Regions from separate parts of the Jeotgalibaca sp. MA1X17-3 genome, predicted to be linked through region 1. Evidence: predicted binding sites of a transcription regulator. Region 1 holds the regulator's gene; each other region holds the start of a gene.
The links. Region 1 encodes Rex, which represses fermentation and respiration genes when NADH is low (regulators of the CRP and FNR family bind a similar motif). Its sites were predicted from a motif close to TTGTGAANTANTTCACAA; they were not measured.
Positions count from the first base shown of each region.

Region 2: a site for Rex is predicted at 1,686-1,703, ahead of LZ578_RS05900 (glycerol dehydrogenase). Genes of this name have one in related genera too.
Region 3: a site for Rex is predicted at 1,002-1,019, ahead of LZ578_RS09605 (competence protein ComK). Genes of this name have one in related genera too.

Region 1 covers NZ_CP090983.1:2,266,762-2,270,827, reverse strand. Annotated here, with positions in the region: gene tsaD (tRNA (adenosine(37)-N6)-threonylcarbamoyltransferase complex transferase subunit TsaD) at 1-488, shown strand, start outside; partial or broken gene LZ578_RS11275 (ABC-F family ATP-binding cassette domain-containing protein) at 538-2,496, opposite strand; gene LZ578_RS11270 (redox-sensing transcriptional repressor Rex) at 2,845-3,480, shown strand; gene LZ578_RS11265 (DUF4305 domain-containing protein) at 3,793-3,999, opposite strand; gene LZ578_RS11260 (CPBP family intramembrane glutamic endopeptidase) at 4,035-4,066, opposite strand, start outside.
Region 2 covers NZ_CP090983.1:1,184,387-1,188,452, reverse strand. Annotated here, with positions in the region: gene LZ578_RS05905 (FAD-dependent oxidoreductase) at 1-272, opposite strand, end outside; gene LZ578_RS05900 (glycerol dehydrogenase) at 532-1,629, opposite strand; gene LZ578_RS05895 (deoxynucleoside kinase) at 1,804-2,457, opposite strand; gene LZ578_RS05890 (DUF5412 domain-containing protein) at 2,690-3,043, opposite strand; gene LZ578_RS05885 (hypothetical protein) at 3,089-3,526, opposite strand; gene LZ578_RS05880 (aldehyde dehydrogenase) at 3,676-4,066, opposite strand, start outside.
Region 3 covers NZ_CP090983.1:1,909,026-1,913,091, reverse strand. Annotated here, with positions in the region: gene LZ578_RS09615 (hypothetical protein) at 1-148, opposite strand, end outside; gene LZ578_RS09610 (sigma-70 family RNA polymerase sigma factor) at 236-781, opposite strand; gene LZ578_RS09605 (competence protein ComK) at 1,082-2,080, shown strand; gene LZ578_RS09600 (general stress protein) at 2,177-2,929, shown strand; gene recX (recombination regulator RecX) at 3,047-3,883, shown strand; gene mutY (A/G-specific adenine glycosylase) at 3,928-4,066, shown strand, end outside.

The DNA.
Region 1 (4,066 bases):
GATTATCTTATCCAGGTGGAAAAGTGATGGATGAGATGGCGCATAAAGGTGAAGAAACGTTACAATTTCCTAGAGCAATGATGAAAGAAGACCACTATGATTTTAGTTTTAGTGGACTAAAGAGCTCGGTTATAAATACCATTCATAATGCAAGGCAAAAAGGAGACGATTTAGATCCTTTCAATGTTGCCGCAAGTTTTCAAGCAAGTGTGGTTGAAGTGCTAGTCACGAAAACGATTCGAGCTGCAAAGGAAAAACAAGTACAACAACTTTTACTTGCAGGAGGAGTAGCTGCAAATAAAGGGTTACGCACGGCACTGACAGAAGCTGTACGAAATGAATTACCGGATGTTGAATTATTGATTCCTCCTTTGAAATTATGTGGAGACAATGCAGCAATGATTGGTGCAGCAGCATATATTGAATTTAAGAAAGATGAATTTTCATCATTAAGTTTAAATGCTCGACCAGGTTTAATGTTAGAATAGTAAAAAAAGAAGGGGATACAATCGGAAAGCCGATTGTATCCCCTTCTTTTTATAAGTCTTCTAATTCTAAATGTAAGGATTCCCATTCTGACATAAGACTATCTTGTTGTTTTTGAGTTTCCATTAATTTTCCGTGATACTCTTGGACTTTTTCATGATCTCCAAATATTTCTGGCTTCGTAAGCTCTTTTTCGAGAGAGTGTATGTTTTCTTCAATTATTTCTAAAGTAGATTCCACCTCTTCAATCGAACGTTTTAATTTTCGTTCGATTTTTGCTTTTTCTTTACTTTCCAAGTAATCATTTTTAGTTTCTGTAGTTGAAGATACAATTTCCTTGGATACTATTGACTTTCCATTCTCTTCACTTGCTTTTAAACGTGCTAATTCAGCCTCTTCTTCTTTTTTCTGAAGATAATAATCATAGTCCCCCATGTACAATGTACTGCCTTCTTCAGAAAGTTCGACGACGGTAGTTGCGATTCGATTGATAAAGTACCGGTCATGTGAAACAAAAACTAACGTTCCATCAAAATCAATGAGAGCATTTTCCAAGACCTCTTTACTATCAATATCCAAATGGTTGGTAGGTTCATCTAGCATCAAAAAGTTATTTTTCTCTAGTGCTAGTTTACATAAAGAAAGTCGTGCTTTTTCGCCACCACTTAGAAAAGGAATCGTTTTTTCAACATCACTTCCTGTGAAAAGAAAACTACCTAAAATACTTCGAACGTCTTTTTCGTTCATCGTTGGGTGTTGGTCCCATATTTCCGCTAGAACGGTTTTATGATTGGATAGATTTTTTAATTCTTGATCGTAATATCCAATTTCAACGTTGGTCCCAAAATGGATATGTCCATCTATCATTGGAATAACATCTATGAGAGATTTCAAAAGAGTAGACTTTCCAATTCCATTGGGACCAACAATTGCGATTGCTTGGTGTTTTCGAATATCTAATTGAATGGGAGAAGAGAGCACGGTCTCTTCATAGCCAATGGACCCATTCTCTAAAGTCAGTACGACATTTCCACTTTCTTTTTCAATATCAAAAGAAAAGCGTGCTGAACGTTCATCCCCTTTAGGCCGATCCATCCGATCCATTTTTTCTAATCGTTTTCGACGACTTTGGGCCATTTTTGTTGTAGAAGCTCGAGCGAGATTTCGTGCAACGTAATCTTCTAATTTAGCGATTTCTCCTTGCTGTTTTTCATATTGCTTTAATTCTTGTTCGAATCGAGCTGCTTTTTCCTTTAAATAATAGGAGTAATTCCCCTTATATTGTTGGATGCTGCTACGACTAATTTCATAGACTCCAGTTGCTAGCTTATCTAAAAAATAACGGTCATGAGATACGATTAGTAGAGTTCCGTGATATCCTAATAGATAATTTTCCAACCATGCTAGTGTTTCGATATCTAAATGGTTTGTAGGCTCATCCAGAATAAGTAAATCATTTTTTTCCAAAAGGATTTTAGCTAATGCCAGCCTAGTTTTTTAGCCACCAGATAGTTGTTCAATAGGACGATCGTGGTCCTCATCATAGAACTGGAATCCATGGAGGACGGAACGGATTTCTGATTCATATCCGTAAGCATTTTTCTTTTGTAATTCTTGTTGAAGAAAGTCATAGCGCTCTAATGCTTTTTGATAGTCAGCTTCATCTTTTAATAAGGCTTCATCTGTTAATGCAATAGCCGCTTGTTCTGCTTCTTTTGTTAGCCGTATAACGGGCTCAAAAATAGTCAGCATTTCTTCCCAAATTGTTTTATTCGAATCGACTGCACTGTGTTGATCAAGATACCCAATGGAAACATTTCTTCCTTTAGAAACGACTCCAGCATCAGTAGGTTCAATCCCAGCTAAAATTTTTAATAAGGTAGATTTACCAGCACCATTTCTACCTACCAACGCAATACGTTCGTGATCTTGGATGGTAATATGGATGTTATCGAATAAAACGGTGGGACCGAAGTGGCGGGCTAGGTTCTGCCCCTGTAATAATATCATGTTGGTATCCTCTTTCTCTTAAGATAGTTTGTTTATTCTGAATATAACTAATAACGTTTATAGCAGGCTCTCTCATTTTAGCATATCCTATGTCGCACTGATAGAGTTAGTGATTCAGAATAATGGCATGTTCACAACTTTTTAATGTGAAAGCATCACTAATTTCTTCGTTAATACAAGAATTGTGGTCTTCCTTGTGCTTTTTTTTCACAAATCAGCTTAAAATGAAGCAACATACTGGATATTTCACAAACAAATGTTATACTAATACAGTAAATAAAAATAATGATTATATGAGATTCTATAGATAAATATAGGGAATCCCTATAAGAAAGAGAGAAAATAAAAATGTCAAACCCACATGATATACCTAAAGCAACAGCAAGACGTTTACCTATTTATCACCGTTACCTTCGTTACCTTCATGATGCTGGAAAAACAAGAATTTCTTCAACAGAACTTAGTGAGGCTGTTAAAGTAGATAGTGCTACAATCCGACGTGATTTCTCTTATTTTGGAGCACTTGGAAAAAGAGGGTACGGATATGAAGTGGAGTACCTACTGGACTTCTTTAGTAAAACCTTGAATCAAGATCGACTGACTAACGTTGCACTTATTGGTGTAGGAAATCTAGGACATGCGCTATTAAACTATAACTTTCATTTGAATAATAACGTACGAATCAGTTGTGCGTTTGATGTAAGAGATGATATTGTTGGAAAAATTGTTACGGGTGTTCCGGTTTATCCTTTGAGTGAAATGATGAACCAACTTCGTATTCAACAAATTGATGTAGCTATTCTAACAGTACCGCAATCGGTTGCCCAAGATGCTGCAAATACGTTAATCGAAGCAGGAGTGAAAGGAATCATGAACTTTACTCCAATCCGACTTTCTGTTCCCGATCACATTCGTGTTCAAAATGTAGACTTAACCAATGAGCTACAAACACTTATTTATTTCTTAGATAATGATGTTCATTAATACCTAAAAAAGACCTGTGAAATTCTCTAGAAGAATTTTACAGGTCTTTTTTTATGAAATAATTTAAAAATTAGTTTTTTTGAGATTGATAGTGTCTTAAATAGTGCTCCCTTGGCAATGTTCTTGAATAATTCTAATCTTTAATAAGACAGATGCATAAAGTGAAAGGACAGAAGCACCTTTTGGAGCTCTAGGAAATGGTAAGTGTTTATTTTCTTTTCATAAGGATATCACTGTTTAAGTGATTCAAAAAAATAGAAGAATCTAGGAATGCTTATCCCAGGTCCTTCTACATTAGAAGAGTTTTTAAAACTATTTTTTATCAATATTTTTTTTGATTTTAAAATAGGTACTTAACATTCGAATTCCTTGGACAATATTATTTGTAGCAAAAATAACACTTAAGATAGAGACAAATCCCCATCCAAATTTTATAACACCGTCAACTGCAAAATAAAAGAATAAAGCCGCAAGGACAAATTTCACTGTGATTTGAATTAATAAATCTTTTAAAGTCATATGATTCCTTTCTGATGGAGAGTTTTTTTAAGGTACTACAAAAAGAGTTCTGGAAAAAAGACTGGAA
Region 2 (4,066 bases), 1.1 Mb from region 1:
ACTGTGATGGATTTTCCTTTTGGATCGATATCTATTACTTCACTATTCGTGTGAACATGCATTCCTTGTTCTGTATAGGATTTTTCATTGGCATAATGTAATTCATCCAATGAGTTTGAAACACCTTCTAGATAGGATTGAATCCCGCAAGACAGGAACGAAACAGTCGTACCCTTTTCATAAAGATGGATTTCTGCCTCTGGTTGTTCTTTTAACACAGTTTGAACAGCTTCATAGCCTGCATGAGATGAACCAATAACGATAACTTTCATTTAAAAAAACCTCCATTTTATTTATTTTAAATTTTTTAATATAAACTAATTATATACCTAGATTATAGTTATTACAAACTAGGTACCTATTCAGCTTACTAATAACGAGAGTAAAAAGCAAGGATAGAATATTATTTATAGAACCTTCTAGACATAAACCTAAATATAAAAATAAAAACAGGAATGAACACATATCTTTCCTAAAAAATTAGGTCGATACATACCCATTCAATGCTTAATTATTTTTAAATACTCATCATTATTTTTCTAATGAACGCACATAACTATCGGTAGCAATCAATGCACTTGCAACATCATCAGCCGTCACTACAAATGGCATATCATGGATTGTTTCACCTTTTTGAGTTGCTAACTGTCCTACTTTTAATAAATCTTCATAACTGGCATTTTCTAGCTTCATTTCTTTTAAGGTCGTTGGTAAATCTAATGCTTGATAGAAATGAATGTATTGGTCCAAGACTTCTTTTGGTCTGTTTTCTAAAAATAACTGGGTTAAGGTTCCATAGGCTACTTTTTCACCATGAGTTAAAGAATGAATATCCCCATCTAAAGCTGTAAACCCATTATGAATAGCATGTGCTGCAGCTAACCCACAACTCTCAAAACCAATTCCACTTAACAACGTATTCGCTTCTACGACTGCTTCTAAAGCAGGGGTTACAACCTTAGCTCGGCAAGCCTCCATTGCTTGAAATGCATACGTGAAGAGGGTTTCCTCACATTTTTTTGCAATTGCTTCTGCAGCTAATGTTGATTTTCCTCCAGCCATTGTATTTCCATTTTTCTTAATAACCGCACTACCCTCTACCCAAGTAGCCATCGCATCAGCAATCCCTGAAGCTAATAAACGCGGAGGTGCTTTACTAATTACTTCCGTATCCACTAATACTAATTCTGGATTTGATTTGTAGAATAGATACTTCTCGAAGGCTCCCTCTTCTGTATAAATAACAGAAAGTGCAGATGTAGGTGCATCAGTAGAAGCAATAGTTGGAACGATTACAACTGGAATCTCTAACTGATCACTAATAGCTTTGGCAGCATCAATCGTTTTTCCGCCACCAAGTCCAATCACAACATCAACTGTTTGATTTGTTCCAATTTCACTCACACGATCAATCTCTGCTGTTGATGCTTCCCCATTAAATGGCACTCGCGTTACATTCATCGACTCTTCTTGCATATATCCTTGAAACGTTTCACCAGCAATGTCCCAAACAACATCATCACATAGTAACAATGCAGTCTTCCCTAATTTTTTAATATAGGGTACTCCTGATTTGAGAACACCTTTCCCTTGCACATATCTAGACGGACTTACAAACACTTTTTCCATGTTATTCCTCCTCATTAAATGTGTGGTTCACTGAAAAACATTAAAACATTTTTTATTTGTGTACTTATTCACTTACTTATAATATAGCTCTTTTTTATGAAAAAAGCAATTTGTACTTAAATGCTTTACCGAAAAAACGATAAAAAAAGACACCCTTTATAGGATGTCCATTTCTTATACATGTAGAGGGATTCGAATATCTTCTAATGCTTTTTCAATTATATTCATAACCACATCTTCTTGTTCTGGAAATTCTACAATATCAAATTCATCGATAGAAATGGCAATTTTTGGTGAGTGATCATACGATTCATACCAATTTTGGTACTCTGTCCATAACAACTTGAAGTAGTTATAACGATCATCTCCTACTTCTACTTTTTCAAAATCTCTTCCTCTTTTTTCAATATGAGCTAAGATTTTTTCAAAAGATCCATGAAGGTAAACTAATAAATCTGGACTCTTCTTCGGAGTTCCTTTCAATTCTTCCATCATATTCGCTAAGAGATCATTATAAATATCCATTTCTATGCTTGAAATATTTCCTTGCAAGTGATTAATACGTGTAAATAACTCGTCTTCATAAATAGAACGATCCAATACATTATTGTCATCACTCAGTGCATCTTTTATACTTTTGAATCGAGCGTTCAGGAAAAATATTTGCAAACTAAAGGCCCATTGCTTTGGATTCTCATAAAATTTATCTAGTACTGGATTGTACTCCACACTTTCATAGAATGCCTCTGTTCCTAATCGTCTTGAAATCATTTCTGTATAAGAGCTTTTTCCAGCCCCAATCATTCCAGCCATTACAATCACGCTCATCTCGTCCCTTCCCTTTTCATTTTTTTATTATATGTAGGAAGATTCGCTTGATTTAAAAATCATCCAAAATCCAAAACATACAACATATAGTACCAAACTATGCTTTTATCACTATATATTGTATTACAAAATTAGTTCTGATACAACCTTAAAAAAGTATTTTACTAATTTTTTGGAGGATAACAAAAAAAGACACCCGCAGGTATCTTCTTCAATAAAATGGGTTAGATATTCACTCTCTTCTGAAATCAAATTTTTCATCTTCTACTTCTAATTCGATTCCATTAATTCGAACGGTATCATCATCCATCCATTCAATTTCTACTTCTTCTTCTCGATTATTCCAATAAATATTTTTAGCTTTTTTATTAGAATCATTAAAATGTAGCTCTCCTCTAATTGCATACGAGGTTGTCGCTCCGCCATTTGTAAGATAAGCCTTTATTGTATAAGTCTCTTTTGGTGATGAAACATCAGCTATTAATTCACCTTCTGGCAGTCGGTTCATATCAAAAAATGCCCAGTAGAATCCATATGATAAAAGTCCTACTATTACTAGAAGTGATAATATAATTTTCTTCTTCATAAGAAAGGATTCCTCCTTTTAAGGAAGCCATAGCTGCATACTTATTTAGCTAATTTTTCGAATCGGACGACCTTTTCGATCGTAAACAAAATCGCGAGCTTTTTTACTGTCTGCCATTGCAACAATCAATCGATCACGAAATGGTTCAGCTAGCTCATCAAACACACAAGATTCTTCATCTAGAATTAGTTTGAATCGGAGCACTTCTATTTCTCCAGGTTTTTTTAATTGGTAACTTCTCGTTGGCAACTTGCCTTCTATTTCTCTTTTTTCAATACGGTAAAAGGATTTCTCATCTTCGTAGATCAGTTCTAGTGCCCCGGTATTTGTACGTATATATTCTACATCAGAATGTTTTTCTCCATGTAGGTCCCACCAAGCTTTAATTCCTTCAATCGCTTCTTCTTCGCTTTTGTAGCTACCGTGTTCTTTGCGTACGTCACCAATGCGACTTACCCAATAATTCGTGTATACTGTTTGCATCTATTCATCCACTCCTTTTAAATGAGGTATCCCTAGTGTATCGTATTTGGATGAAAATTACATTAGAAAACAGTCGACTTTATAAAATTCAAACCTTTTCTTAGAAGTTAATTATTATATATCGAAATACTCTTTTTTAAGATATTTTTTTACTTCATAAATTTCTTAATCAAATTCAAGCTTTTAGTTGTATAAGGAGGATAGAGCATATCTAATTTAATCCATTTACTTTTTTCAACGATTGATTTTTGATGAGTAAATTGGATAAAACTATCTTTTCCGTGATAATTCCCTATCCCTGATTGACCTACCCCTCCAAATGGCAGACTGGAATTAGTCAAATGAAGAATTGTATCATTTACCACCCCACCACCAAAAGAAAGTTCGGACAGTACTTTTTCCTTTATTTGTTCTTCTTCTGTAAACAAATACAAAGCTAGAGGTTTTTCTCTAGACTTAATCGGTTCGATTACTTGCTCAGTAAATAGATCAGATTCATACGTTAAAATAGGTAACAGTGGACCAAATATTTCTTCAGAC
Region 3 (4,066 bases), 360 kb from region 1:
TTAAGCTGGAAACCGCATCTTGGAAACTTCCGATTTGTTCTGGTGTTACGTTTTCTTTTAGACTAGAGAAACTTTGTTTTACTTCCTTTTCATTCTCAAAATCATTAAAGTACAGTTCTACGTTTGCTTGCTCCCATTGTTTTAACATTATGCATTCCTCCTAGTGTTTTTGTAGTTGTCATGACCGCCTACACTTATAACAACGAATTGACTTTCAAAAGTGTTACCTTATTTATTAATAAATATTCTTTTCTCGTAAAAAAGATGCTTTTTCTTGTAAGTTATTTCGCCACTGATGAACTGTTTTTCTTGATACACCATGCTTTTTGGCAATTTCAGTAATGGTTAGGCCAAGATAAAAACGTTCTTGTAAAAAAAGTAGTTCTCGAGTGGTTAAACAATGAATTAGTTGTCTTACTTGTTCTTGGAATTCTAACTCTACTTCAAAGTATTCAAAAGAGGGAACATGTTCTAGCTGTTCTTGCGAGTCAAATTCTGTTCGCTCGGTGTGAATTTTTTCTTTGCGCTTCTCATCTAAAAAGGCCCAGCGTAATTTTTGACCACTATATTTTACAAACTGGTACCGATGTTCTTCAGATAAGGGATCCTCTGAACAGCTTTGATAAGCCTCAAATAGTTTCATGCAGCCAGTTTGATAGAAATCCTCAAAGTCAGGGGAGGGTTTATAAATTCCAGTTTGTTTCATTGCTTGATAAATAACCCCATTATATTGGGATAATAGTTGATTCATAGTTGGTTCAGTAAGCGTTCTCATTGTCATCGATTCCTTTCCGGGTGATGGTAGTGTGAAGTTACTGAGATCTCAGTTTTTTTCGGATAATATTATCGTCCAAAATATACTCAGGAAAACAGTTTTCTACAAATCACTAAAAGGATTAGAAAAGAAGCGGAAAGGAATCAAATATGTTTTCTTGTCATGAAAAGGGATAAATATAGCAAAAAAACTTAAAAATTTCCCATAATAGATAAAGTTTTAAATAGTGTGAAATAATGAACAAAAACTAATGTAAAAAGTGAGAAATATTGGTATATTATTCATAATAAAAAGAGGAGGTATTTAATGAGAAACGATTCAGAAGCAGAAAATCAAATGGAAAAAGACTCACCTCAACTACTCAACAAAGAGAAACAAGAAAAATTAACCAGAGAAAAGATTCTAATTCCAGAAAATGAAGGCGCTTACTATTATGATTCAAGAGAAATGATGGTTCATAAAATTCAAGAAAGTTATTTAAACTCACAAGGATACTCAGAAACACGGCACGCTATTATTCCCTTTATTATTCGAGGACGAGAAGATGTTCAGCTTTATTTAGACGCTGCAGTTTATGCGGAGGAGATTCCAATTGATTCTGGTCTTTTTTGTATTATTCATATTCCAGAATATAATATTAGTAGTTGCTTTCAAACACTAGCTTTCTATCAAGATGGACTTATTTTAAAATCAAACGAAAGCAGTAATTCTGTTACAAACCGTATTTTTTCTAAGTTAGGTTTAAAGTATGAGCATATGCGCAACCTCATTAGTATTTTAGAAGGGAAAACTTGTCATTGTCAGCCTTATATTTATGGTAATGCATGTTTTATGCCAGTCAATGGACCTAGTAAACAAGCTGTTTCTTGGATTAACCTCAGTCATCTAATTGGATATGAAAAAGTTCCGAAAGAAAATGAAAAAATTAAATTATTTTTTGATAACCGACATACGTTTAATATGCATATTCGTTACAAAACCTTTGATAAAAACTTGCGCTCTGCAGTAGAATCCTATTCCAAACAACATCACTATTATTTTAAAATTAGTCATGCTTTGGGGTATGAAGTTGTGAAAAAACAGACCTTCAATCCAGATAGTATTCTCAATCAGCAAGTAGTTAAATATGAATCCAATAAATATGCTTTGCCTTGGGTAGAGTGGTTTGATCATGTACAAAAATTTTCATTAAAGACTTTTTTAAAAGAACAAATTATCAAAGAAAATCCTGCTTACGATGATATAAAAGAATCATTTAATCAAAATTATTTTTTAATAAAAAAGAAAAAAAGAATGCATGACTAGAGATGGTCACTTATTCTAAAAATGGTTATTATTTGTTATTTATCTAATACTCCCTTAAAATGAATATAACAATTGACTAGAAGGGAGTGCTTGTATTTGAATAAAAGAATAGAAGGAACGTTTGCAGATTACCAACGCATGTTGGTTGCTATTAATGATATGCTAGCTGAAGGATATTCTGCTAAACAATTATTAGTTATCACGCGGGAAGAAGAAGGACACAGACTAGAAGAAGATACAAAAGTAGATGTAGTGGTTACTAGCGATCAGGAGGATTCCTTGTGGGACCGCATCGTTTCATTTTTCACAGTTGAAATGGATGAAGATGATTCCACTGAAGAAGTTGAAGAGGTTGATGAAGAAAAACTCTTTGAAGACTATGGAATCGACAGCGATACATATGAACGTTTTGAAGAAGCACTCGATAACGGTGAATATTTACTATTAGTAGATGCGGCGCCACCGGCCCATGTAGAACATTCAGAATTTATGGTTCGTGATGGAATCATAGATGAGGAGGAAGATATAATGGATCAAGAAAAAAATAATCAACCAGTAGACGATCAAAAGAAAAGTGCGCAACCAGACTGGGCAAGTGGAAATGACATTTCAACAGGTGATGTAGAAAATCATTCCAGAAAAGCAGAAAAAGATGTGACTTCTGATAATGAGAAGCCGAGTCAGATTTTAGTAGATAAAAATGTATCTCATCCAGTTGCAGATGAATCAATGGACCGTGTTTCAAAAGATCCATTTGGAATGGATACGGAAGCAGTCGAAAAAGGTGAAGGGGCAAAAGATGTCGATCCAGATTACGACGAAACCGAAAAAAATCCACCTGCACTATAAAAAATAGAATCATTCTTATGGCCGGGAATTTCCCGGCTTTTTTTATGTCTAAGAACAACTGTTCTTTTTTGTGTTTTTTGTTATAATGAGGAAGATAAAAGAAAGAGGTGAAGAGGGATGAAAAAGGAGAAACAAGAAGAAAAACCTTCTGTCATCACGAAAATCCAAGTACAAAGACGCCGAAAAGATCGTTTTAATATTTATTTAGATGGCGAATATGCCTTTCCTGTTTCGGAAGCCGTTCTCATCAAGATTGGTCTTTTCAAAGGAATGGAACTGACAAAAGAACGACAAAAAGAAATTGAGTTAGAAAATACAGCCTACTTATCGTATAGTATCGCAGTTGATTATCTATCTTACAGTTTACGAAGCGAAAAAGAAGTACGCAAAAAACTGAAGGAAAATGATATCCCTTTTGATGTTATAGATGGTACCATCCAACGGTTGCACGATCAAAGGTATATAGACGATCGAATTTATGGAGAAAGTTATACACGTACCGCCGCTAACATCAATCGCAAAGGTCCTTTTGTAATTGCACGAGAATTGAAATTAAAAGGTTTGAAGGAAGAGGTGATTGCTTTGTCACTAGAACAGTATCCAGAAGAATATCAGATTGAAAATGGAATAAAACTTGCAGAAAAATTATTAAATAAACAGCAACGGACTTCTTCGCGTGATGCCATAATGAAAGCCCGAATGCATTTGCAACAAAAAGGGTATACCCGAGATGTCATTGATAAAATTATGCTCGAAGTAGATACGGAGACACCAGAAGATGAAGAATTTGCTGCATTGCGTATTCAAGGTGATAAAATTTGGCGTCGATATGCTCGCAAAGCAGAAGGGTTCCAATTAATTCAAAAAGTGAAAACTAATTTATTTCAAAAAGGTTATCCAAGTGAAATGATTTCTGAATATATAGAGGAAAAGAAACAAGAAGAGGATTTATAATGACTATAAAAAAAGAAAAGAAGAAAAAGCGTCACGATTCTGAAATGACTCGAGATGAATTAAAAAAAGAATTGCTAGAAAAGTATGGAGTTAGTATGTGGTCGGAAGAAAAGATTAAACGATTTAGAAAAGCAGTTCTGGATTGGTTTGATGCAAGTGGACGTGACCATTTACCATGGAGAG